DNA from 2 places in the Bacillus sp. DTU_2020_1000418_1_SI_GHA_SEK_038 genome. Region 1 is predicted to be linked to the other one. Evidence: riboswitches for the same ligand, from Rfam matches in the RefSeq annotation. Region 1 holds a riboswitch; the other holds the start of a gene.
The links. A riboswitch is a leader RNA that binds a small molecule or an ion and turns the genes downstream of it on or off. The one in region 1 is predicted to bind cobalamin.

Region 1 (5,934 bases):
GACAGCTGCCACCAAGCTAATTTTTTTCCTTCTTCGCTTTTATCCCCTTTGTCACCAGCACGAGCAGGTATCTCCATGTAAATCCCTCCCTTAAACTCCAAATTATTATTTGTGCTTTGTCCTTAAATATGTATCTTGAAGCGGTCTAACCATAAAGAATAATTCATCACGAAACGTTTAAAAATAAGATCCAAGGAGGGATTAAAATGGATAATCATTGTTTTTATTGCAGGATTGAAACCGGGGAAAAAGAAATACATCACGTCACTTTTCAAGTATCGGATAAGGACAAAGATGAAATTCTTTGTCCTGATTGTTACCAGGAATGGCTGCATGGAATTAAAGGTTAATACATACAAAAAGGACTTTTCTCAAAGTTGGAAAAGTCCTTCTTACTGTTCAATTTACATAACATATTTATTTTCATTCATACTTCATATTCAACGCTTTTTGTGCATTATTAAGATCATTTTGCAAAAGCTGCCCGAAATCATATGAAGGATAGTAACCCTTCCGATACATATAAAGGTAAATACTTTCATGGCCATTAATCACTCTGATCATTTGGTTTACTAAAACTTTTCTTAACTCAGGGGTAGCTGTTTCTGTTATGGCAACTGCATAATTACGGACGGCCGTTTTTAGCAGCACCAAAAGGTCACCGGCATAAAAAGCAATATCGTCCCCTACTGGTTCATTTCTTCCTGGTGGAATCGGGGCTGAGGGGTAATATCGGATTAGTTCATTTAGGTTTTTTTCCATATCTTTTATGGATTTCCGATAAATAACTTTAAGTTCATTGTCACTTGCTTTTTTAAATGCCATTTTCAATTTCATTAATCCAATTGATTGAAAACCGACTAACTCATGAATTTCAAGGGTTTCATGCCAGGCTAACGTTTTTCGAATATCATAATTCATTTCTTATCCTCCATTATTAAATAGTGCACACACCCTATCCTATTCCAAATATGGTGAGTAGATATTTGTCCCTTCTTCTATTTCTGACTAGAAAATATTTATTAAGAAAATGCTAATATTAATTTTGTGCGCTTCTTGAATGGTGGCACCAAAATAAAGAATTTATCAAAAAGAAAAATATTAAATATTCCCTCTATTTTAAAAAGGTTGTCAAAATAACGCATTTGACTTATAATCGAAAAAGTTACATATATATAGTGTTTATTTTTGTTCAATAACACAATATACAGTGATAAACCAATAAATATGGTGTCCCTTTATGGACTTAATAGGGAATCTGGTGAAAATCCAGAACTGTTCCCGCAACTGTAAGTGCTATCGAAATAAGTAGAAACCACTGTCTTTTTTTAAGATGGGAAGGACTTAAAGTAGGCTAAAGCACAAGTCAGGAGACCTGCCATATTTATAACGTGTTATCTTCTTCGGGAGTTGGGAAGGTAAAACGAGGGTATTTTGATAGACTATTTTTTTTATATTCTATTATCATATCAGCGTTTTACTTACCCATCCTCGTCTTGAGAGATGGGTTTTTTGTATTTTTAAAAAAGTAAAGGGGACTTGATAATGAATACATCTATTGTAACGGAATTAGATTCAGTATTAGCGGAGTTAGACAGAGCTTCAAACACTTATAAGATAAACGTGGAACCACTAAAACATCAGTTGAAAGAACTGCAAAGAACCGAGTCATCTTTAAATCAGCATGCACTTCTTTATTCACTGAATAATATATCTATGGAACAGCCTAACTGGACCTTTCTAGCAGCTCATTTATATTTAAATGAATTGTATGTAAAGGCTGCAAAAAATAGAGACTATAACGAAAGTCTAAAATATGGTGACTTTTATCATCTTGTAAAAGAACTCACGACTATTGGGATCTATTCGGAAGATCTACTAGCTTACTATTCAAAAGAGGAAATCAAGGAAATTGAAAAGTATATAGATCCTGAGAAAGATTATTTATTTAACTATGTTGGCCTTTTTCTTCTTGCTGATCGTTACCTTGCCAAGGATTATGAGAAAAAAATATTTGAGCTGCCACAGGAACGATTCATGATCATCGCGATGACATTAATGAAAAATGAAGATAAGTCAAAACGATTATCATTTGTCAAAGAAGCTTATTGGGCATTAAGCAATCTATATATGACTGTTGCAACCCCAACACTTTCTAATGCCGGAAAAAGCTATGGACAGCTTTCTTCTTGTTTTATCGATACGGTAGATGATTCCTTAGACAGCATCTATTTAAATAATTGGGATATTGCCAGATTAAGCAAGGATGGCGGTGGAATAGGCATTTACTATGGGAAGGTTCGGGCTTTAGGGTCAGATATAAAGAGATTTAAGGGCAATTCTTCTGGTGTTATTCCCTGGATTAGACTTGTTAATGATACGGCTGTCAGTGTCGATCAGTTAGGGCAAAGACAAGGAGCCATAGCCATTTATTTAGATGTTTTTCACAAGGATATTATGAATGGGTTTTTAGATTTAAAGACAAATAATGGGGATGAGCGCCGGAAAGCCCATGACATATTTACAGGAGTAGCGATTCCAGACCTATTCATGAAGAAACTTGAAGAAGTTGATGAAACTGGTAAAAGCATTGGCGAGTGGCACACCTTTTGTCCGCATCAAGTTAAACAGGTTATGGGATGGAAGGATGAGAATGGAAACCCATTGGGACTTGAGGATTATTATGATGAGGTCGAGGAAAAACACTTTACGAGAAAATACGAAGAAGCAGTTAACCATCCCCTTCTTCCTAGAAAAACATACCGCGCAATGGATATTATGGCAAGAATGATGGTTTCACAATTGGAAGCTGGTACACCTTATATGTTTTATCGAGATGAGGTTAACCGCCAAAATCCAAATAAACATGTAAAAGGAAATGGAAGAACTTCTATTTATTGCAGCAATTTATGCACAGAAATTATGCAGAACATGTCAGCGACTGTTATTCAGAATGAATATCAAGATGAGGATGGAAATATTATTATTGTTCGGAAGCCTGGAGATTTTGTTGTATGTAATTTATCTTCTATTCATTTGCCAAATGCGGTGAAGGCAGATGTATTGGAACGCCTAATTCGAATCCAAATGAGAATGCTTGATAATACAATCGACATTAATCAAATCTCCGTTGGACAAGCAAAATGGACGAACCAGAAATATAGAGCAGTTGGATTAGGAACATTTGGCTGGCATCATCTCTTGGCTATTAAGGGAATTCATTGGGAATCTATCGAAGCGGTTGAGTACGCAGATAATTTATATGAGGATATCGCTTATCTTGCAATAAATGCCTCAATGGAGCTTGCAAAAGAAAAAGGTGCATACAAATTATTCAAAGACTCTGAGTGGCAATCAGGAGAATATTTTAAACGAAAAGATTATTCATCTGAACGATGGAAGTATTTACAAAAAGATATCCAAATTAACGGAGTCAGAAATGGCTGGATGATGGCTGTTGCTCCAAACTCTTCAACGGCAAAAATTGGAGGATCAACCGATGGCATCGATCCACTATATGCGATCGAATATGCAGAAGAAAAGAAAAACTTCAAATTCAAAGTTACTGCACCTGATTTAGATCATAACACATACAACTATTATCGCCGTGTAAGGCATGAGTTAGACCAATTATGGAGCATCAAGCAGAATGCAGCACGACAACGGCATATTGATCAGTCAATTAGCTTCAATCTTTATGTTCGCCATGATATAAAAGCAAGAGATTTATTGCAGCTTCATTTAGAAGCCTGGAAGCACGGTTTAAAAACGACCTATTATGTACGCAGTACTTCACAAACTGAAATTGAAGATTGCGAAGCTTGCCATAGTTAATATATCAGCCTATTTTCCGATTATATCGGTGACTTTTTTGATATTTCAGCGACTTTCCGGGTATATCAGCGACTACCCGGAATAAGTTGAAAACCATTTTTAAAAGGAGCGATTCTATGTCACACCAACAATTATTAACAAAAATCAAATTGCTAAATCCTGAGTTCCCTAATAAATCTACTAATCTGATAAACGGTCAAGCATCAGGGATCCTAAATTGGAATGACATTAGATATCCACAAATGTATCGAATGTATCAGACCTTATTATCTAACTTTTGGAAGGCCCAAGAAATCAATATGCAGGATGATATTAAACAGTGGGACTCCTTGAGCACCATTGAACAAGATGTTTTTTTACGAATTAACACGCAACTGGCCTCACTTGATAGTTTACAAACGCCTATGATGACACAAGTGATGGATTATGTAACAGACCCAAGCTTTAAAGCTATATTTGCAGTTATTTCGCAGCAGGAGGCGGTTCATAATGAATCTTATTCTTATATATTAAGTTCTCTTATTCCTATTCAGGAGCAAATAGCCCGTTTTGACCAAGCGAAGGATGATCCAATTGTACGAAAGCGTAATCAATTAATTCTAGAATCGTATGAAAAGTTCAGAAATAGCCCAAACCTGCAAAATTTATTCGAGCTTGGAATTAACTCGATTAATTTAGAAGGAATTTATTTCTATGCAGGCTTTGCCTTTTTCTATAACTTGGCCCGTCAGCAAAAAATGCTTAAAACGAGTTCCATGATTAGTTATATTCAACGTGATGAAATGCAGCATGCATACTTCATTGCGCAATTTATCCGTATTCTTCTTACTGAAAATCCTGAATTAAACTCAGAGCAAAATATTCAATATGTCTATAATACTATCCAAAAAGCAGTCAAGCTTGAAAAAGAATGGGCTCATTATATATTGAAGGATATTCAAGGAATCAATTTAGAGGAATTTGAGGGCTATGTTGAATACCTCGCGAATAAACGGCTTCGGCAATTAGGCCTTGAAAACCTATATGAGGGACGGGAAAATCCGATGCCTTGGATCCATGTTTTTAGCGATGAAATGATGAATGAAACGAAGTCTGATTTCTTTGAACAAAAGTCTCGTACGTATACAAAGGTTTCTCAAGACAACGGTTTTGATGAGCTATGAGAATCGGCTTAATTTATACCTCGATTAGCGGAAATACAAAGGAATTGGCCTTAATATTATATGATCAGTTCAAGAAAAGAAATTTAGATGTTTATTTATATACCATTGAACAATTTACCTGTAATCGGTTAGATGAATTTGATGCGGTTGTTGTTGGTACTTACACCTGGGGTAATGGGGAAATTCCGGAAGAAATGATGTATCTTTATCGGGAGTTTGAGAAAATCAATAGAAGTAATATGGTCACTGGCATATTCGGGACTGGGGACAGTTTTTATCTTCACTACTGTGGAGCGGTCGATATGTTTAGAGACCTATTGAAAGTAAGAACAGATTTATCGGTTACTTTAAAAGTTGAATTATTGCCCCAAAATCAAGACTTAACAAGATGCGAAAAATTCGTTGATTTAATTTTAGCACGCCTTGAAAATTTGATATCGCATTGATAGATGATAAAATGTAATAGCAATAGTTGGCAAAAATAAAAATATCAAGGAGTGTTGCAAATGGCTGTTAATGTATATCTTAACTTTAATGGAAATTGCCGAGAAGCGGTTGAATATTATGCTGACGTTTTTGAAACAGAAAAACCTAAAATTATGACGTTTGGAGAAAATCCTCCAAACCCAGATTATCCTCTGCCAGAGGAAGCAAAAAATCTTGTCATGCATACGAGACTGAATATAAGCGGAAGTAATGTTATGTTTTCTGACGTTTTTCCAGGCATGCCTTTTATTGAAGGAAATAATATTAGCCTTGCAGTCGTCAGTACAAATCTTGATGAAATGAAATCTCAGTTTAACAAATTAAAAGAGGGCGGACAAGTAGGTGTGGAGCTTCAGGAAACCTTCTGGACCAAACTGTATGGCCAAGTTACAGATAAATTCGGCATTGTCTGGCAATATAATTATGATAATGGCGAAAGTGTTATGTAGGT
Region 2 (5,934 bases), 2.2 Mb from region 1:
GACATCATCTAGGCGGGCAGAAGCCCAGCCAAAGTCTTCGTACTTCTCGTTGCGATAGCCAACCATCGAATCACAGGTGTTAATCGCCCGATAAACAAGAGCAAATGGAGCTCCTCCAATGAGCGCCCAGAAAAGCGGAGCCGTAATCCCATCGCTTGTATTTTCAGCAACGGTTTCAACCGTTGCCCTTACAATTTCAGGCTCGTTCAGCTTGTCAGTATCCCTTCCAACAATATAAGAAAGCTTATGTCTAGCCTCTACGATGTCTCCCTTTATCAAGGGCTCATAAACAGTCATTGCAGCCTCTTTTAGACTTTTTTGTGCAATCGCTGTTGAGATCAAAATCGCTTCTGCAAGTATGCCGGCAATCGGATGGATACCATACAAAATATAGACAAGAAGGAGAGTAATGCCTGCTACTGTCAGCAAAACCGTTAACAACATAGCTGCTCCTTTTAATCTTCTCGAGCTTCCTTTATTCCAGCTTTTGTCTAATTTATAAATGAAAGAACCCATCCATTTAACAGGATGCGGAAAGTGTGGCGGGTCACCTACGACTAAATCGATTAGTACGGCAATCGTCAGGGCAATCAGGTGATACAAAATCATTTCTTCACCCTTTTTCTGCTCTTTTGAATCGCTTCCCTTGTACATTCATAGACGCCTTTACCGATCATTTTTCCAAGCGGCGTGATGGTGCCGGCATATTCTAGCTTCTGGCCTCTTTGAGTAGATGCAATTAATATACTGTCTGTCGATGTTCCTGTCGCGATTGTGCCTGTAACAGGGTCCTTTACTTCTAGGTCTTGCAACGCTTTTACCTTTGCTTCCGTAGCAGTCATGATGCTCTGTATAATGGCTTCCTCTGTCATGTCTCCACTGACAAAAACCCATGTATTAATCGTACCCGGCTGTAATTGAAAAACATGTTCATTAGCTTTGGCCGCGTCAACGGCGTTTCCAACACCAGCTGTTACAATAACAAACGCTGCAAAACTTTCGTCTCGATAAAGCTGAAAGCTCACATCCTGAAGCATGACGGCTGTCATCATACCCACGGTTTCTCCTGACTCGAACCCATGAGCCTTTAGATACTCAACCATCTCTTTCCGATGATCAATGCAGTCATAATTTTTATCCACATGGCGATTTACAAATAGTTGATGCCAGCCTGTTCCGGAGCCAACAACTCCCGATGACATCGTTCGAAGAGGGATAGGCGACCGGAAAACAACATGCTCATCAGAAAGCTCTAGAAAACTTTCATCTAAGCATAAACGTTCCTGATCCCTTGCTAAGTCTTCAGGGAGCAGCACCATTTGTGGGGCAGGCACCTTTGGATGGGGATGCTTTTCAATCTTCGTCTTGTAGACACCTCGTATTCGGTCTTCCCGCAACACTTCATTTGGTGTGTCGTTTATATTAATTTCACCCTTCTCTAACAGCAAAAGCCGGTCACAATATAAACCCGCAAGATTCAAATCATGAAAAATAGAGACGACGGTTAGACCGCGATTTTTTGTCCAGCTTTTTAACAAATCGAGCAAGTCTTTTTGAAAGGAAAGATCAAGATGATTCGTCGGTTCATCCAGCAGCAAAATTTCGGGCTCCTGTGCCAGTGCCTGTGCTAAGAAAACCCTTTGTCTTTCTCCGCCTGAAAGCTCATGAAGATAATGGCTTTCAAAAAGCTCAACGCCTGTCTGCTCCATTGCCTGCTTTACTATCCGTTCATCCTCCTGTGACCATGAATGAAACCATCCTTTTTGATGGGCATACCTGCCTAATGAAACCGTTTCCCTTACAGTATAAGAAAAGCTTTGATTGGAATGCTGGGACAGAACAGCAATGATTTTCGCCAATTCTTTAGTGGAGTAATCACTTAATGATTTTCCTTTTAATAAGACCTCCCCGCTGCTAAAAGGCAAAATGCCGCTAAGCATTTTGAGCAACGTCGTTTTCCCGCTTCCATTCGGACCCAATATCCCGAATAGCTCTCCCTTTTCCAGTTCAAAGGATACATTCTTGATGACAGACTCTCCTGTATATCCTCCTGTTATCTGTTGGACGCTAAGCATAATTTATCCTCTTCTTTCCGTTCTTCGTTTCATCAAAATGATTGCAAATACAGGTGCCCCTATAAGCGCTGTAATAACCCCAATGGGAAGCTCGGTTGGAGAGATAATGGTTCTTGCTACAAGATCGGCAAGTATAAGGAAGCCGCCGCCTGTTAATATGGATAAAGGCAATAAGTGCTTATGATCCGGTCCCCACAGCAGCCTAGTCAAATGAGGAATAACGAGCCCTACAAAACCGATCGTACCCGAAACCGCCACAGCCGCTCCTGTAAGCATTGAGCCTGCAATAAGAATCATCAGCTTTCTTCTCTGCACATTCACGCCTATATGCTGGGCTCTTTCTTCCCCAAAGGACATGGCATTTAGTTCATTGCTATTTATTATCAGTATAACTGACCCAATGATGAAAAATGGAATGATAATTTTGATATAAGCCCATCCGCGCATCGATACACTGCCGAGCAGCCAGCCAATTATTTGTCTTAATTCCTCACCTGTTAGAGCAATCATCAGTGAAATAAATGCTCCTAAAAAGGAACTGAAAATAATACCTGTTAAAATAATCGTCTCTACCTTCATCGACCGTTCCACATGACGGGCAAACAGCAGGACGAGAAAAATGGTAGCAAATGAAAAAAGGATGCTTAACAATGGAAGCGTAAAAAGGCCCACAAACGGAATGGAAAGTCCGAAGAATAGTGTAATAACAGCTCCCACTGAGGCACCTGAAGAAACACCTAGCGTATACGGGTCTGCGAGAGGATTTCTTAATAAACCTTGGAAGGCGGCTCCCGCAATTGCGAGAGATGCGCCAACCAAGCCTGCCAGAATAACTCTAGGAAGACGGATATTCATGACAATATTTGAAAACATGGAATCAATTTGTTCATTTGGTGTCATGCGGAAAATTTCTGCACCAATAATTTTAATAATATCTATAGCTGGAACCGAAACCGTTCCAATGGAAATGCCTAACAGCATAGCAGTTACTAAAAATGCCGATGCTAGAATATAAGCAAAAACCTTATTATTTAAATGTTTCCGGGTAAATTGCTTTTGCAAGTAGCTCTACTCCTTCAACAAGCCTTGGGCCTGAACGCGTAACTGTATCAGAATCTACGTCTACCACCTGATTATTTTTAACGGCATTAATATCCTGCCAGCCATCACGGGCTAGTACATTGCCAACAGGGTCTTCTGTATAATATCCGTGAGTTGTAATGATTACATCCGGATTTCTTTCAATTACCGCCTCTGGATCCATTTTTGGCCAATTTTCTTCGGTTACTACGTTATCTGCATGAATCATTTGAAGCATTTCGTCCATAAACGTGTTGGCTCCAACAGCATAAATTTCTGGAGCTGGGGAAACTTCAACAAACACTTTCTTGCGCTCTTCGTCCTTAATGGCTTTAGCTTTTTCTTTAATTTCTTCAAGCTTTGCTTTCATGCTTTCAACAAGAGCCTCTGCTTCTACCTTCTTCCCAGTAGCAGTTCCTATCATGTTAATAGAATTAAAGACTTCATCAAAATTCGCTGCATCATTAACAATAAGGACATTAATTCCTGCATCTCTTAGCTGCTGAAGACCAGCTTCTGCACTTTGAGCGCTAGAAGCGTGTGCCAATACGAGGTTCGGGCTTAAGGAAATAATCTTCTCAACATTAAATTCCATGCCGCCAATTTTCTCTTTTTCAGAAGCTTCAGCTGGATAGTTATCGTAATCAGACACACCAACGACTTCCTCACCTAAACCTAATCCAAACGCAATTTCTGTATTACTTGGAATCAGAGAAACAATTTTCTCAGGCTTTGATTCTATGACAACCTCATTATCGAGGGCATCCTTTATTGTGACTGGAAAATCAGCTTTTTCCTCTTGTGCTGGTTGTGTTTCCTTCTCTGCATTATTTTCCTTTGGTTCTTCTGCACTTCCCCCACATCCGGCCAAAACGCCAACAGCAAGAAGCAGTGCGAATAATAATGAATATAGCTTTTTCATTCTAAATTCCTCCAATTTTGAAATTCCTAACTCCTTTAAAATAAAAAAAACATCCCCACATTTAATATGGAGATGTTTGAATAGGTATATCAGAAAATAAGACTTGTACCTGTCAAACACCTCCTATCCTCGTAGGCTTGTGGTGCGTAAGAATTAGGCAGGTCTCCTGGCTCATGGTCATTGCTTTTCTGCGCCTTCCCATACATACATGTACAGTGGCTAATTGCAGTAAGCTCCCAATTACAGTGGCGGGACCGCGTTGGAATTACACCAACTTCCCTTTTAAGTCTTATTAAGAAAAGCGCAAGCGCCTTGTCGGGGCTAGGCGCTGGAGCTAGACAGTTCTCAAACTCGAGAAAACCTATGCTCTCTTATCTTTTAAAAAGACACCCATTCTTTAAATATGTATGAAATTTTTCCGCACTTTCGATTATACACTATATTTTTGAAAAAGGAGAAAGGTTATTTATTTTCCCTTAATAAATTCAAGTTTTTTCGTAATTCATAAACCTTTATGGTGACCGTTTCTCTTGGGATTAAATCAAAGTGAGATCCATGAATCTTACACTTTCCCTCCAGCAAAAAACCAATAACAGATATACATCCGTTATTGGCCATACATTTTCCATTCCCTTAGCTTTTTATCAAAGACAAGTTTTGCAGAACATGGGGTTTTCGCAATATATTCGTATTCCTCATACATTTCATCCATATCGGTTAAATCCCCTATGGGCCAAATGGGAATTTCAATTTTTGTCCGACTTTGATCAATATCCTTAATAGACAGTACGACCCCTTCTCTCATAAGGGGTTTCAATGTACGAAGTATATCATTTGATATCGGCGGATAGGTTTTCTTTTTCTTCAAGCCTAGCAGTGATTTCTCTACCTTTGTATTTGCCATCTTTTCAGGAATGACATCCCCGAGCATATGGAAAAAATCATCGAAATCCCGATAATATGTTTTATTAAACCAGCCGTCATCATGAGCTAAATATACAAATCGGTTACTTAAATTATTATAAAATGGCGGTTTTAGATGCTCCTTTAAATGTCCAATGTATAATAGCTCCGCGATAGCCTGACCAGAAAGCTCATTTAAATCCTCTTCCTCTTCAAAATCAATCCAGCAGAAATCACCATACCCATATACGTCTTTATCCATCAGCTTTCTCAGCTTGTCTTTTGATATATATTCATGTAAGGTGTGCATATTAAAGTCCGCATCATCATAGCGGTGCTTTAATAATAGGAGATTGTTGATTGATTCGAACAAAGCTTGTGCGAACTCAGCAAATTCAATTCCGTACGTCACAACATATTGCTCACGTTCATTCAAATGAATATAGATGATGTCTCGAATATTATGGTTCCTTTTTTTCAATGGTGAAACCTCCGTACTTATAATAAATATATGCTTTCATTTTTAGAATAAATAAAGACATTTAATAACAAAATCATCTTATCAATAAAAATCAATTTAAAGTATCACTAGTTTTATTTTCCACATAAAAGTTTCAATTATATTTATCATAACTGCATTTCTTTCAATAGCAACTTTTTTTATAATATTCATGATATGTTATTCATTATGCCATGTGCCATATAGATAAAACCTCATTCCCGCGAAAGGAGTGTGAGACGAATGATTCAGAATATGACAGAAAATCAGATCACTCTTCACATTATTAAAACATTAAAGGAAAATAAGAAAAAAGAGTTTGAAACCATTCTTGATGAATTGCAGCCTTATGATATTGCCCAAATTTACGAAGACCTCCCAGAAAAGCATAAGACTCGTTTTTTGCTTTATATGAATGTTGACCGGCTTGCTGACTTAATACAAGAGCTAAGTAA

Region 2: it holds a riboswitch for cobalamin, as region 1 does, so the genes downstream of both, RRV45_RS02415 (ABC transporter substrate-binding protein) here and RRV45_RS12950 (ribonucleoside-diphosphate reductase subunit alpha) in region 1, are expected to answer to the same signal.

The regions. Positions count from the first base shown of each region.
Region 1 is NZ_CP135435.1:2,630,120-2,636,053, forward strand. It holds gene RRV45_RS12935 (amino acid permease) at 1-77, opposite strand, end outside; gene RRV45_RS12940 (hypothetical protein) at 207-350, shown strand; gene RRV45_RS12945 (spore coat protein) at 424-921, opposite strand; cobalamin riboswitch at 1,212-1,398, shown strand; gene RRV45_RS12950 (ribonucleoside-diphosphate reductase subunit alpha) at 1,546-3,834, shown strand; gene RRV45_RS12955 (ribonucleotide-diphosphate reductase subunit beta) at 3,951-4,997, shown strand; gene RRV45_RS12960 (flavodoxin domain-containing protein) at 4,994-5,443, shown strand; gene RRV45_RS12965 (VOC family protein) at 5,504-5,932, shown strand.
Region 2 is NZ_CP135435.1:458,078-464,011, reverse strand. It holds gene cbiB (adenosylcobinamide-phosphate synthase CbiB) at 1-609, opposite strand, end outside; gene RRV45_RS02425 (adenosylcobinamide amidohydrolase) at 606-2,075, opposite strand; gene RRV45_RS02420 (FecCD family ABC transporter permease) at 2,079-3,137, opposite strand; gene RRV45_RS02415 (ABC transporter substrate-binding protein) at 3,103-4,077, opposite strand; cobalamin riboswitch at 4,216-4,407, opposite strand; gene RRV45_RS02410 (hypothetical protein) at 4,685-5,461, opposite strand; gene mgtE (magnesium transporter) at 5,723-5,934, shown strand, end outside.